DNA from 3 places in the Erwinia billingiae Eb661 genome. Region 3 is predicted to be linked to each of the others. Evidence: predicted binding sites of a transcription regulator. Region 3 holds the regulator's gene; each other region holds the start of a gene.

Region 1 (4,657 bases), 1.6 Mb from region 3:
AACCAGGTGCGCTTATCCAGCGGCACATAGCCGACGGCCTCGCCACGGGCGGAGAGCTCGGCGCAGGCGGCATGCAGCAAATGGCTGCGACCTCCCCCTTCACGCGACCAGAAATAAAAATAGCTGCCGTGCTCCTGTTGCAGCGCACTTTGCAGCGCGGCAATCAGCGACGGGTTTTCCCCCGGCCAGAAGCTGGCGAAGGTTTCGTCATCGGGCAAATACAAGGGCAAAGACAGCTGTGCCGGTGTGTTCAGAAGCACCTCAGTGTTGATCGGGCAAAATCCGGCTGGAGTTTATCACAACTTTCTTCTGTTAATAAACGCAGGCCGGATTGCCGTCGCTTACAGGCGATCGCGATCCTGCGGATCGAGCACCACTTCTTCAGGGCGGATCAGGCCGATCGCCTTGAAGATCAGGCTCAGCAGAATGCCGATGATGGTGGCCAGCGCCATGCCTTTCAGCTCCGCCGCACCGATATGCACCGATGCGCCGCTCACGCCGATAATCAGGATTACCGAGGTCAGGATCAGGTTCTGCGCCTTGTTATAGTCAACCTTCGACTCAATCAGCACGCGAATACCGGAAGCGCCAATCACGCCGTATAACAGCAGTGATACGCCGCCCATAACCGGCACCGGTACCGCCTGGATCACCGCGGCCAGTTTACCGACGCAGGACAGCAGGATCGCTAGAATGGCCGCGCCGCCAATCACCCAGGTGCTGTAGACGCGGGTGATGGCCATTACGCCAATATTTTCACCGTAGGTGGTGTTGGGCGTGGATCCAAAGAAGCCGGAGATGACCGTAGAAATGCCGTTGGCAAACATCGAGCGATGCAGACCCGGATCTTTCAACAGGTCCTTTTTCACGATGTTGGCGGTGACCACCAGATGACCGACATGCTCGGCAATCACGACCAGCGCGGCCGGCAGGATAGTTAACATCGCATACCATTCGAAACGCGGCGTATAGAAGGTGGGCAGCGCGAACCAGTGCGCGGCTTCTACCGAAGACCAGTCGACAATGCCCATCGCCGAAGAGAGCGCATAACCGGCAATCACCCCAATCAGGATCGGGATAATCGCCAGAAAGCCGCGGAACAGCACCGAGCCAAACACCGTTACGCCCAGCGTCACCATCGAGATGATAATGGTTTTGCTGTCAACGGAAGCGCCGTCAGCGGGCAGCAGTCCGGCCATTTTCGCCGCCACGCCCGCCAGTTCCAGCCCGATAACCGCCACAATCGCGCCCATTGCCGCCGGTGGGAACATCACGTCCAGCCAGCCGGTGCCAGCTTTTTTGACAATCAACGCCACCAGGCAGAACAGCACGCCGCAGAGAATAAAGCCGCCGAGCGCCACTTCATACCCGAGCGGCAACAGCAGTAACACCGGAGAAATAAAGGCAAAGCTTGAACCGAGGTAAGCCGGGATTTTGCCCTTACAGATAAAGAGATAGAGCAAGGTGCCGACGCCGTTAAACAGCAATACCGTGGCCGGATTGATATGGAACAGGATTGGCACCAGCACGGTAGCGCCAAACATCGCAAACAGGTGCTGGAAGCTGAGTGGGATGGTTTGCAGCAGCGGTGGCCGCTCGCTGACGCCAATTGCACGACGTGTCATAGTATTACCCCTTGTTTTACCCATTAAAAAGCCGACTCTGCGGTCGGCTTGTCTCGTTGATGACGGCTTATTTGGTGCCGAAGATCTTATCGCCTGCGTCACCGAGGCCCGGAATGATATACCCTTTCTCATTCAGACCCTGATCGATAGACGCGGTGTACAGCTCAACATCCGGGTGCGCTTTTTCCAGCGCGGCAATGCCTTCCGGTGCGGCGACCAGCACCAGCACTTTAATGCTGGTACAACCGGCTTTTTTCAGCAGGTCGATGGTGGCAATCATTGACCCACCGGTAGCCAGCATTGGATCCACCACCAGCGCCATGCGCTCTTCGATATTGGAAACCAGCTTCTGGAAATACGGGACCGGCTCCAGCGTCTCTTCATCGCGGTAAACACCGACAACGCTGATGCGCGCGCTTGGCACGTGCTCGAGTACGCCTTCCATCATGCCCAGTCCCGCACGCAGGATCGGCACAACGGTGATCTTCTTACCTTTGATTTGCTCGATTTCTACCGGACCATTCCAGCCTTCAATGGTCACCGTTTCGGTGGCTAAATCAGAGGTGGCTTCGTAAGTCAGCAGACTTCCCACTTCTGAGGCGAGTTCACGAAAACGTTTGGTGCTTACGTCATGCTCACGCATCAGACCCAGTTTATGTTTGACCAGCGGGTGTTTGACTTCCACGATCTTCATTGTTGTACTCCCGGAGTGTTAAGCTGCAAAAAAAAATCGCGAGATTATAGCGCCATTTACGCTCCACGCCATATGACTTAGTGCAACTTTTGATTAAACCGTCCCTACCCGTCAATAATTAGCTAAAATCCAGTTATCCGCAACGCGTCTGAAGATGGCACTCGCAAACGTTTGCCTGCGCTGTTAGAATTGCCGCGCTTTATTTTCCATACCACCAACCGCAAACCGCGTGGGGATTTCGCAGTGACCGATAAGACCTCTCTCAGCTATAAAGACGCCGGCGTAGATATCGACGCGGGTAATGCTTTAGTCGATCGTATTAAAGGCGTAGTGAAAAAGACTCGTCGCCCGGAAGTGATGGGTGGACTAGGCGGTTTCGGTGCCCTTTGTGCGCTGCCGCAAAAATACCGCGAGCCGATTCTGGTTTCCGGCACTGACGGCGTCGGCACCAAGCTGCGTCTGGCGATGGACCTTAAACGCCACGATACTATCGGTATCGATCTGGTCGCGATGTGCGTGAATGATTTGGTGGTTCAGGGCGCCGAGCCGCTGTTCTTCCTGGATTACTATGCCACGGGCAAACTGGAAGTCGACACCGCAGCCAGCGTGATCACCGGCATTGCTGAAGGCTGCTCGCAGTCTGGCTGTGCGCTGGTCGGCGGCGAAACCGCAGAGATGCCGGGCATGTACCACGGCGAAGATTACGACGTGGCAGGCTTCTGCGTTGGCGTGGTTGAAAAATCAGAAATCATCGATGGCAGCAAAGTTCAGGACGGCGACGTACTGATTGCCCTCGGCTCCAGCGGCCCGCACTCCAATGGCTACTCGCTGGTACGTAAAATTCTGGAAGTCAGCAACACCAATCCGGAAACGACGCAGCTGGAAGGCAAGTCGCTGGCCGATCATTTGCTGGAACCTACCCGCATCTATGTGAAGAACATCCTCAGCCTGATCGAACAGGTTGATGTTCACGCGATTGCTCACCTGACCGGTGGCGGCTTCTGGGAAAATATCCCACGCGTGCTGCCAGACAACACCCAGGCGGTGATTGAAGAGTCAAGCTGGCAGTGGCCGGCCGTCTTCGGCTGGATGCAGGAAGCGGGCAACGTCAGCCGCTTTGAGATGTACCGCACCTTTAACTGCGGCGTGGGCATGTTAATCGCCCTCAGCGCAGACGAAGCTGATAAAGCGGTACAGCTGATGACTGACGCGGGCGAAAAAGCCTGGAAAATCGGCGTGATCAAAGCGTCCGATTCTGAAGAGCGTGTGGTCATTAACGCATGAAACGGCTAGTCGTGCTGGTTTCCGGCCAGGGAAGCAATCTTCAGGCAATCCTGGATGCCTGCCAGCAAGGCCAGATCCACGGCAGCGTCGCTGCCGTGTTCAGCAACAAGTCGGACGCGTACGGTCTGACCCGCGCGCGTGAGGCCGGTGTTCCGGCCCATGCGCTCGCCGCTTCCCAGTTTGCTGACCGTGAAGCGTTCGATCGCCAGCTGATGCTGGAAATCGATGCTTATGCGCCCGATTTAGTGGTGCTGGCCGGTTACATGCGGATCCTCAGCCCGGCCTTCGTCCAGCACTATGCCGGACGCATGCTGAACATCCACCCTTCCCTGCTGCCGAAATACCCGGGTCTGCACACTCACCGCCAGGCGATTGAAAATGGCGATGAAGAGCACGGCACCTCGGTGCATTTCGTTACCGAGCAGTTGGACGGCGGCCCGGTGATCCTTCAGGCGAAGGTGCCGGTGTTTGCAGAAGACAGCGAAGAGGATGTGAACGCCCGCGTTCAGCATCAGGAGCACGCTATTTATCCGCTGGTGGTCAGTTGGTTTGTCGATGGCAGACTGGCGATGCGTGATGATGCGGCGTGGCTGGACGGTGAAAAGCTGCCTGAAGAAGGGCATGCTGGCGACTAGCTTGTCGTAGCGCATATTAAGGGGGAGATCGTCGATCTCCCCCTTTTTTATTAGCCGTAGCGGCCGGTAATGTAATCTTCCGTGCGACGCTGGCGCGGCGTGGTAAACAGTTCGTCAGTCTCGCCAAACTCCACCACACTCCCCTGATGCATAAACGCGGTGTAATCTGACACCCTCGCGGCCTGCTGCATATTGTGCGTTACCAGAATCAGCGTGAAGTGCTGCTTCAGGCTGCTCATCAGCTCTTCAATCACCAGCGTCGAAATCGGATCCAGCGCCGAGGTTGGTTCATCCAGCAGCAAAATTTCCGGTTCAATCGCAATGGCACGGGCGATCACCAACCGTTGCTGCTGACCGCTGGACAGCGTCAGCGCATTCTGCCACAGGTTATCCTTCACTTCGCCCCACAGCGCCGCCGC
Region 2 (4,657 bases), 2.2 Mb from region 3:
GGCTGGGCATTGAAATTGTCCGTGCGCACAGCAGGCAAACGCAGGAGCAGTATCTGCAAGGCCTCTCTTCCGGTGAACGCGCCTGGATTAATGCACAGACCGACCCCAGCGAAGCCGCTATCCAGCTGTGGGCAATGCGTAAAAGCCTGATGAAGCTGACCGGGGTGAAAGAAGGCCGCAGCGAGTCATTGCGGCTGCATCCCGCCTCTGGCCGCTTACGCTCGCTGGAGTATCCCGATATTCAGGCGGTTTCCGACGTGGAACCCTTATTGATCTGGTCCTGTGCGTTGTCACCCGGCAACGAGCGTTTGCATCTTTGGGAGTCTGACGAAGAGAAGAACTGGACGCGACTGCAGGATATTCAGGTCAACAAACCGGCGATGGGCCAACGCATGCTGCGTCTGACCAGCCTGCCAGCAGAGAAAGTGTTTCAGGGATAGGCACGGGAAACGCGGCGAACGCCGGCGTTGAGAAAGCCACAGGCCAGCCGGAGCTGGCCTGCTTAACGCGATTAATGCGCGTCGATAAACACGATTTTCAGCACAAACAGCAGCGCGACAACCACCACGCAGGGGCTGATTTCACGCCAGCGACCGGTGCCAAACTTCATCACGCAGTAAGAGATAAAGCCTAACGCAATCCCTTCGGTAATGGAGAAGCTGAAGGGCATCATCACCGCCGTGACGAAGGCCGGAACGGCTTCGGTCAGGTCATCCCACTTCACGCGCGCCAGGCTTGAGCTCATCAGCACGCCAACATAAATCAGCGCACCCGCCGCCGCATAGGCTGGAACCATGCCCGCCAGCGGTGACAGGAACATCACCAGCAGGAACAGGATCCCGGTCACCACCGCCATCAACCCGGTACGGCCCCCGATGGAAACACCGGATGAGCTTTCGATATAGGCCGTCACGGAAGAAGTGCCGATATAAGAACCGGCCACCGAGCTGATGCTGTCAACAAACAGCGCCTGCTTCATGCGTGGGAAGGTGCCTTTCTCATCGGTCAGACCCGCTTTATCGGTGACGCCAATCAGCGTACCGGAGGAGTCGAACAGGTTAACCAGCATAAAGGAGAAGATGATGCCGGCCATGCCAACGTTCAGCGATCCGGCCAGGTCCACCTGACCGACAATCGAGGTGATGCCGGTTGGGGCGGAGAAGACGCCGCCGTATTTCACATCACCAATCGCCAGACCAATCAGCGTAGTCACCACAATCGACACCAGCACCGCGATATGAATATTGCGGGAAGCCAGAATGGCGATAATAAAGAAGCCCAGCGCACCCAGCAGCACGCTGTGTGAGGTCAGGTTACCGACCGCCACCAGCGTATCTTTGTTGGAAACGATGATGCCGGCATTTTTCAGGCCGATCATCGCAATAAACAGACCGATACCGGCGGTGATCCCCACGCGCAGGCTGGCAGGAATATTGGCAATCATCCAGTAGCGGACGCGGAAAATGGTCAGCAGCAGCAGGCCAACCGCGCCCCAGAAGATGGCGCCCATACCCACCTGCCAGGAGATGCCCATCGCACCGACCACAACGAAAGCAAAGAAGGCATTCAGGCCCATTGCCGGCGCAAGTGCCACCGGCAGGTTAGCGACCAGGCCCATCAGGATGCTGCCGAACGCGGCAATCAGACAGGTGGTGACAAACACCGCCTGGGTGTTCATGCCCGCCACACCGAGGATCTGTGGGTTCACAAAAACGATATACACCATCGTCAGGAAAGTGGTGATACCTGCAATCACTTCGGTACGGACGGTCGTGCCGTGTTCCTGCAGTTTAAAGATCCGCTGTAGTAGGCCTGGATTAGTCATTATGTGATTCCAAAACGGAGAAAAGTTGTCGACGGCTATCCTAACCTAAAATTCTGATTTTGGGAGCTAACCGACAGGTTTTTTCGCAACCGGTTGCGCCGCGTTTTACAGACGTTCACAACCACTAACTGGAATTGACATTTCTCAGTCGCAATTCCGCCGCAGGTAAGTCAAAGTGGAGCGACCGTAAAAAAACTCAGGGAGACACCGATGACTGTTGGCTGTGTATTTTTTGATTGCGACGGAACGCTGGTGGACAGTGAACTGCTTTGTACCCAGGCCTACGTGAATACCTTCGCGCAGTTTGGCGGCGACCTTTCACTGCAGGAGATGTTTGAAAAGTACAAAGGCGTCAAGCTGTACGACATTATTGCCGAGGTGTGCGCCGGGCATCATCTCAGCGTCAGCAAAGAGGAGTTCGAACCGGCATACCGCAAAGAAGTGGCGCGGCTGTTCGATCTGGAACTGAAGCCGATCGCCGGCGCAAAAGCGCTGCTTGAGCAGATCACCGTGCCGATGTGCGTGGTATCCAACGGGACGGTGCCAAAAATGCAGCACTCGCTGGGGCTGACGGAGATGCTGCCGTGGTTTACCGATCGCCTTTACAGCGGCTATGACATTGGCAGCTGGAAACCCGATCCGGAGTTGATGTACCACGCCGCCCGCGAGATGAACGTTCCCATCGGGCAGTGCATTCTGATTGATGACTCGGAAGCGGGAGCGAAGGCCGGTATTGCGGCAGGCATTCCGGTGTTTTACTTCTGCGCGGATGCGCATAATAAGCCGCTGGATCACCCTTTGGTCACCCCTTTCACCGAGATGGCCGAACTGCCTGCACTGTGGCGGGCAAAAGGCTGGAACATCACCCGCTAAGCGGCGTCAGGGGCGAATCTCTTCGCCCCTGAGCAATTCAGCCAATCGCGCCCAGCGAATCCTCCGTGCCCTGCTTTTTAGGCAACAGGAACAGGGTGGCGAAGATATCCAGCAGGTAAATCAGCGCCAGCAGGGTAATTGCGGCGGTAAACGACAGGTGGATCACCAGCAGACCAATCACCAGTGGGCCAAAGCCGCCCACGCCACGGCCGAGGTTGAACAACACGTTCTGCGCCGTTGCCCGCACCTTCGCCGGGTAGGTGTCCGAAATCAGAGCACCGTAACCGCCAATCATCCCGTTCACAAACATCCCCATCACCGCACCGGTAAACAGCATCACGGTCGGGTCGCGCAGCTGCGCATACACGATCACCATAATCACCGCACCAAACTGGTAAAGCAGGAAAATCTTCCAGCGCGCGAAGCGGTCCGCCAGCACGCCAAACAGCCAGATGCCAAAGGTCATGCCGATCACCGTCACCGCTGTCCACAGCCCTGACTTGGTCAGTGAGAAGCCGAAATTGCTGGAAAGGTAGCTTGGCATCCAGATCATCAGGCCGTAATAGCCAAAATTCTGCACCGAGCAGAGGATGAAAATCCCCAGACTGGCTTTGGCGGTCGCGCGATCCTTGACCAGCAGCTTAAGCCTTGCTGAGAACGAAAGGCCCTGATTCACATCCACATGTTGGGTAAATCCCGCCGGTTCGCCCATGCCACGGCGGATAATAAAGGAGGCGAAAGCCGGCAGTAACCCGACCAGGAACATGCCGCGCCAGCCAATGTAGCCCAGCAGGAACGGGGTGATAAATGCCGCCAGTAACACGCCCAGCTGCCAGCCGATACCGACCCAGGCCGACGCGCGGTTACGCTTGTTGGCAGGCCAGGCTTCGGCAATCAGCGCCATGCCAATGCCGAATTCCCCGCCCAGCCCGACGCCCGCTAAGGTGCGGTAGGCCAGCAGATCCCAGTAACCCTGCGCCACCGCGCACAGGCCAGTGAACACCGAGAACATCAGGATGGTATAGGTCAGTACGCGGATGCGTCCAAAGCGATCGCTCAGGTGGCCGAAGATAATGCCGCCGAGTACCGCGCCAATCAGCGTCCAGGTCACCAGCGAACCCGCCTGCGAAGGGCTGAGCGCCAGTGAAATCGAGATGGCGGGCAGCATAAAGCCCAGAATCAGCAGATCGAAGCCGTCCATTGCATAGCCGCTGATCGCCGCCAGCATGGCCTTACCTGGAGTAGCGCCCTTTACGGGCGTCTTTGAAATCATGAGTGTTCCCTGCCAGAAATAAAGTGCGGCAAGTATAAGTAGGCAGGCGGTCACATTCCAGACGAAAAGTCGCCGGCAGGATCAACGGGCCGGACTCAGCCGGCCAGTGGGGAACATCAGGTAGGAGAATTACTGCCTTCGTCGTCGCCGGTTAACAGCTTATCGAGCTCGTCACCGCCAACGTGGCGGAAATCCTGCCCTTTAACGAAGTAGAAGATGATTTCGCAGATATTCTGACAACGATCGCCGATACGCTCGATGGCGCGGGCGCAGAATAGCGCGGTCAGCACGCTGGGAATGGTGCGCGGATCTTCCATCATATAGGTCATCAGCTGACGCACGATGCCCTCATACTCCTGATCGACCTTCTTGTCTTCGCGGTAGATCTCAATCGCCGCGCCCAGATCCATCCGCGCAAAGGCATCCAGCACATCATGCAGCATCTGAATGGTGTGATGGCCCAGCGACTCCAGGCTGACCAACAGCGGCTTGTGATGCTGACCGAACTTCTCCAGCGCGGTGCGGCTGATCTTCTCGGCCACATCACCAATGCGTTCCAGCTCGGAGATGGTTTTGATGATCGCCATCACCAGACGCAGATCGCTGGCGGTGGGCTGACGTTTGGCGATGATGCGCACGCAGGCTTCATCAATCGACACTTCCATCATGTTGACCTTCTGGTCACC
Region 3 (4,657 bases):
AAGGCAGATAGCGGCACGCCTGCCCGAGAGGATGAGCGACGTAAACGCCGACCGGTTAAAGCCAACAGCACCAAAAAAGTTAAAGAATCCACCAGCAAAAAATCTCGCTTAACCTCAGTACAAAAGTTGAAGCTTAAAAAGAAACCTTCGCTGCAAACCGCCTCTGTTCAGACTGCCCCGTTGCACTCCAGCAAATACAAAAAGAAAACCACCTTAAACGCCGGAAATAAACGCTATGGCCGCCATCGTGGCAAGGTTGTCGATACTGCTGAAGAGCTGACGTCAGACTCTGTTTCTGCGCCATTAAAGTTAAGTAAAGCTCACCGCGCCCGCTATCAAAAAGCCCGTGAAACCGCGATGACCAAACTGATGGGCCAGCTGGGTAAACCTTACCAATGGGGCGGAACGTCGCCTAAAACCGGCTTCGATTGCAGCGGCCTGGTGTGGTATGCCTACAAGGATTTAGTGAAGTTTAAAATCCCGCGCACGGCGAATGAGATGTATCACCTGCATGATGCGGCTTCGATAAAGCGTGATGAGCTGGAGAAAGGCGATTTAGTCTTCTTCCGCATTAACGGGCGCGAGACGGCAGATCATGTTGGCGTGTATCTGGGTGGTGGGAAGTTTATTCAGTCGCCACGTACTGGCAAGGATATTCAGGTCAGCGCTCTGGCAGATGATTACTGGCAGCGCCACTATATTGGTGCCCGCCGGATGATGACGCCAAAAACCATTCGATAGCGGAAATACTCAGAGCCGATCGTCAGACCGGCCCTGTTTGCACTTAATGCATAATCGCGGTGAAGCTAAACGCCATAATCATCAACAGTGCGCAAACCGTGGTCAGTAAAGAGAACTTCAGATCGGTATCCATTTTTAATCCTAAATAGCCCTACAGTTTATGATGCCATCAATTTTCCCATACTTGACGGTAAAAATCTCGTTTTCTCTGCCAAGCCTTGTTAGAATTCTTTTTTTGTTGCGCAACGGCCCGCACCTTAAGGTGTTTAGCGGTCTTTAATCAGCGCTTTTTCCTTCCTGACGACTCCGGACAGCAACTAAAAAACGACTTCAGACGTCAGGTTTTCGATCTCACCAGGCAAACGATTAACAACAGGCTTATCAAACGGTTAAGATAGGCGCAGGAGTAGTTATTTCATGGCAACAATTAAAGATGTGGCAAAGCAAGCCGGGGTGTCCACCACCACCGTCTCCCACGTCATCAACAAGACCCGTTTCGTTGCAGAAGAAACGCGGGAAGCCGTGTGGGCCGCCATTAAGGCGCTCCACTATTCACCCAGCGCGGTTGCCCGTAGTCTGAAGGTGAATCACACCAAAACCATCGGGCTGCTGGCTACTTCGAGCGAGGCGCCCTATTTCGCCGAAATTATTGAAGCCATTGAAAACCGCTGTTTTGCCAAAGGCTACACGCTGATCCTCGGTAACGCCCACAATGATCTTGCCAAGCAGCAGGCCTATCTGTCGATGATGGCGCAGAAACGCGTGGATGGCCTGCTGGTGATGTGTTCCGAATACCCTGACGAGTTGATCACCATGCTGGAAGATAACCGCAATATTCCGATGGTGGTGATGGACTGGGGCAAATCGCGCGGTGACTTTACCGATACGGTAGAAGACAACGCCTTTGAAGGCGGTTATCTGGCTGGCCGTTATCTGATCGACCGTGGGCATCGAGATATTGGTGTCATCCCGGGTCAGATGGAGCGCAACACCGGCGGTGGCCGTCTTGCCGGATTTATGAAAGCATTGTCTGAAGCGGGGATTACCTTGCGTGACGAGTGGCTGGTTCAGGGCAATTTCGAACCTGAATCAGGTCACCAGGCGATGCAGCAAATCCTCTCGCAGAAGCAGCGTCCAACGGCGGTGTTCTGCGGTGGCGATGTGATGGCGATGGGCGCAATTTGTGCGGCTGATGAGATGGGCCTGCGCGTTCCGCAGGATATATCGGTAATCGGGTACGATAACGTACGCAACGCCCGTTACTTCACACCGGCCCTGACCACGGTTCACCAGCCAAAAGAACAGCTGGGCGAAACCGCCTTCGATATGCTGTTAGATCGTATCACCAGCAAGCGTGAAGAACCGCAGACGATTGAAGTACATCCTACGTTGATCGAACGCCGTTCGGTTGCCGATGGTCCCTTCCTGGATTACCGCCGCTAGTCCCGCTCAGTGCTGAGGGCGAATTCTCCCTCAGCACACCCAATTGGCTCAGGGCTCTTCCTTCAGCCATTCACTGTTCAGCGTGTCACTGTCACCCAGATAATCCAGCAACCAGCTCAGCGCCGGTGAAGCCTGCTGCTCAGACCAGCTCACGCAGCACGGACTGTCCGGAAATCCGCCTTCCAGCGTCAATTCATGCAAAGCGCCTTTTTGCAGCAGCGGTTGCGCCAGATGGCCCGGTACCATCCCCACGCATAAGCCCGCCAGCAGGCAGTCAAATGCGCTTTCCCAGTCTGGCACCACCAGCCGCCGCTGATTATCCAGCGTCCATGTGGTGCGTTTCGGCAAGGCTCTTGAGGTATCTTCCAGCACCAGTGAAGGCCATTCGCCAATGGCCTCTTCACTGGTTTCTGCGTGCTGACGTGCCAGCGGATGATCCGCGGCAACCACACAGCGCCAGTTGAGCGCGCCCATATTGCGGAAGGCGAAGCGGCCACCTACCGGGATAGCCTGTGTCGCGCCGATGGCCACATCCACCCGCCCGTCGGCCAACGCATCCCAGACGCCGTTAAAAACTTCTGCTGACAGATGCAGTTCCATATCCGGAAAGTGCCGATAAAAGTCGACTACCAGCTGTCGGGTTCGCTGAGATTTAACGATGCGATCGACGGCGATATTAATTTGCCCTCGCCAGCCGTTAGCGACCTGCTGGCACTGCCGTCGGGTGGCGAGCATTTTTTTGATGACACTGCGGCCCTCCTGGATAAATACTCGTCCCGCATCGGTCAGCACCACATCACGGTGGCGACGCTCAAACAACGGCACGGCAAGCCATTCTTCCAGCTGCCGCACGGTATAACTGATGGCTGAGGGTACGCGATGGAGCTCTGCGGCGGCAGCGGTAAAACTGCCGCTGCGGGCAACTGCATCAACCACTTCAAGGGAATGTTCTGACCACATAATCTGCCTGCAATATTTTTGAACGCAACCTGCAAATATTACCGTTTCACAAGCTGTATGGCACGCGATTACACTCTGCGGCGTTTCGTTCATCACAAATAAAGAGCAAAAGAATGCCTTCGAAAGGATTTATTGTTTACCTGGCGCTGTTAAGCGTGGCAGGTTTCCTCGCTACCGATATGTACCTGCCTGCCTTTGGTGCCATGCAACAAGACCTGCAAACCGATGCCGGGATCATCAGCGCCAGCCTCAGCCTGTTCCTGGCGGGTTTTGCCATCGCCCAGCTGTTTTGGGGTCCGTTGTCGGATCGTATTGGCCGTAAGCCTGTGCTGTTGATGGGTCTGAGTCTGTTCGCCGTCAGTTGTGGCGCGATGTGGTGGGTAGATTCTGCTGCGGCCCTGCTGGCGTTGCGCTTTGTGCAAGCGGTGGGGATTTGTGCTGCTGCAGTCAGCTGGCAGGCACTGGTCGTCGACCGCTATTCCGCCAGCCAGGCAAATCGCGTATTCGCCTCCATCATGCCGTTAGTGGCACTCTCGCCTGCGCTCGCGCCGTTACTGGGCGCCTGGTTACTCAACCATTTCAGCTGGCGCGCCATTTTTGTCGCGCTGTTGCTGGTCGCAGTGGTGCTGCTGATTTCCACCTTGTTCCTCGCCCCAACGGTGAAGAAGCCGGTGGTGGATGGCGTGAAGAAAATGGGCTTTTTCAGCCTGTTAAAATCGCCGGTTTACAGTGGTAACGTGCTGATTTATGCCGCCTGTTCAGCCAGCTTCTTCGCCTGGCTGACCGGTTCGCCCTTCATTCTCGGCGATCTTGGCATGTCTCCCGGTGACATTGGGCTGAGCTACGTGCCTCAGACGCTGGCCTTTTTGATTGGCGGATTCGGCTGCCGAACGTTGCTGAAACACACTGAAGGCCGCTCCCTGCTGCCCTGGTTACTGGCAATCTATTCACTCAGCATTGTGGCTTTTTTTATCGCCGCGCAGATTGAAGATCCGTCTATGGTGGCGTTATTGCTGCCGTTCTGCGGTATGGCGTTAGCAAACGGTGCGATTTATCCGATTGTCGTGTCGAATGCCCTCTTACCTTTCCCGCAATCGAGTGGTAAAGCCGCTGCCCTGCAGAACACGCTGCAACTGGGTTTGTGCTGCATCGCCAGTCTGATTGTTTCCACATTTATCAGCACTTCGCTGTTCACCACCTCGCTGGTGATGATCTCGACTGTTGTTCTGGCAGGAATCGGCTATATTTTACAACGGGCGAAGGCGGAAAAGCTCGCTCTGGCGGACGCGCACAGCGGTCGCTAACAGCTTGATTCCAATTGGTTAGCACCCTAACAATAAACAATTGAATATTGCCTGGCGTGAGCATATACTCATTTCAGGCAACACAAAATAACAAGTTCGTCGCAATTTTTTGAGTCCTGACAGGGTGGTCAAGGTGTTATCTCGCGCGGCATTCGTTGCGCAACTCTGCAGGCACTATTCTTAACAATCCTCTGTAACGCCGGATATCA

The links. The regulator PurR, encoded in region 3, represses purine synthesis genes. The targets are predictions, from matches to a motif close to CANGCAAACGTTTGCNTG.
Region 1: a site for PurR is predicted at 2,480-2,497, ahead of purM (phosphoribosylformylglycinamidine cyclo-ligase). Genes of this name have one in related genera too.
Region 2: a site for PurR is predicted at 1,908-1,925, ahead of EBC_RS24505 (NCS2 family permease). Genes of this name have one in related genera too.

The regions. Positions count from the first base shown of each region.
Region 1 covers NC_014306.1:3,717,798-3,722,454, forward strand. Annotated here, with positions in the region: gene hda (DnaA inactivator Hda) at 1-254, opposite strand, end outside; gene uraA (uracil permease) at 342-1,625, opposite strand; gene upp (uracil phosphoribosyltransferase) at 1,693-2,319, opposite strand; gene purM (phosphoribosylformylglycinamidine cyclo-ligase) at 2,563-3,603, shown strand; gene purN (phosphoribosylglycinamide formyltransferase) at 3,600-4,238, shown strand; gene pstB (phosphate ABC transporter ATP-binding protein PstB) at 4,289-4,657, opposite strand, start outside.
Region 2 covers NC_014306.1:5,071,072-5,075,728, forward strand. Annotated here, with positions in the region: gene EBC_RS24500 (4'-phosphopantetheinyl transferase family protein) at 1-440, shown strand, start outside; gene EBC_RS24505 (NCS2 family permease) at 512-1,825, opposite strand; gene yieH (6-phosphogluconate phosphatase) at 2,036-2,698, shown strand; gene EBC_RS24515 (MFS transporter) at 2,736-3,971, opposite strand; gene phoU (phosphate signaling complex protein PhoU) at 4,088-4,657, opposite strand, start outside.
Region 3 covers NC_014306.1:2,166,406-2,171,062, reverse strand. Annotated here, with positions in the region: gene EBC_RS11410 (C40 family peptidase) at 1-741, shown strand, start outside; gene cydH (cytochrome bd-I oxidase subunit CydH) at 785-874, opposite strand; gene purR (HTH-type transcriptional repressor PurR) at 1,159-2,184, shown strand; gene punR (DNA-binding transcriptional activator PunR) at 2,233-3,144, opposite strand; gene punC (purine nucleoside transporter PunC) at 3,258-4,448, shown strand.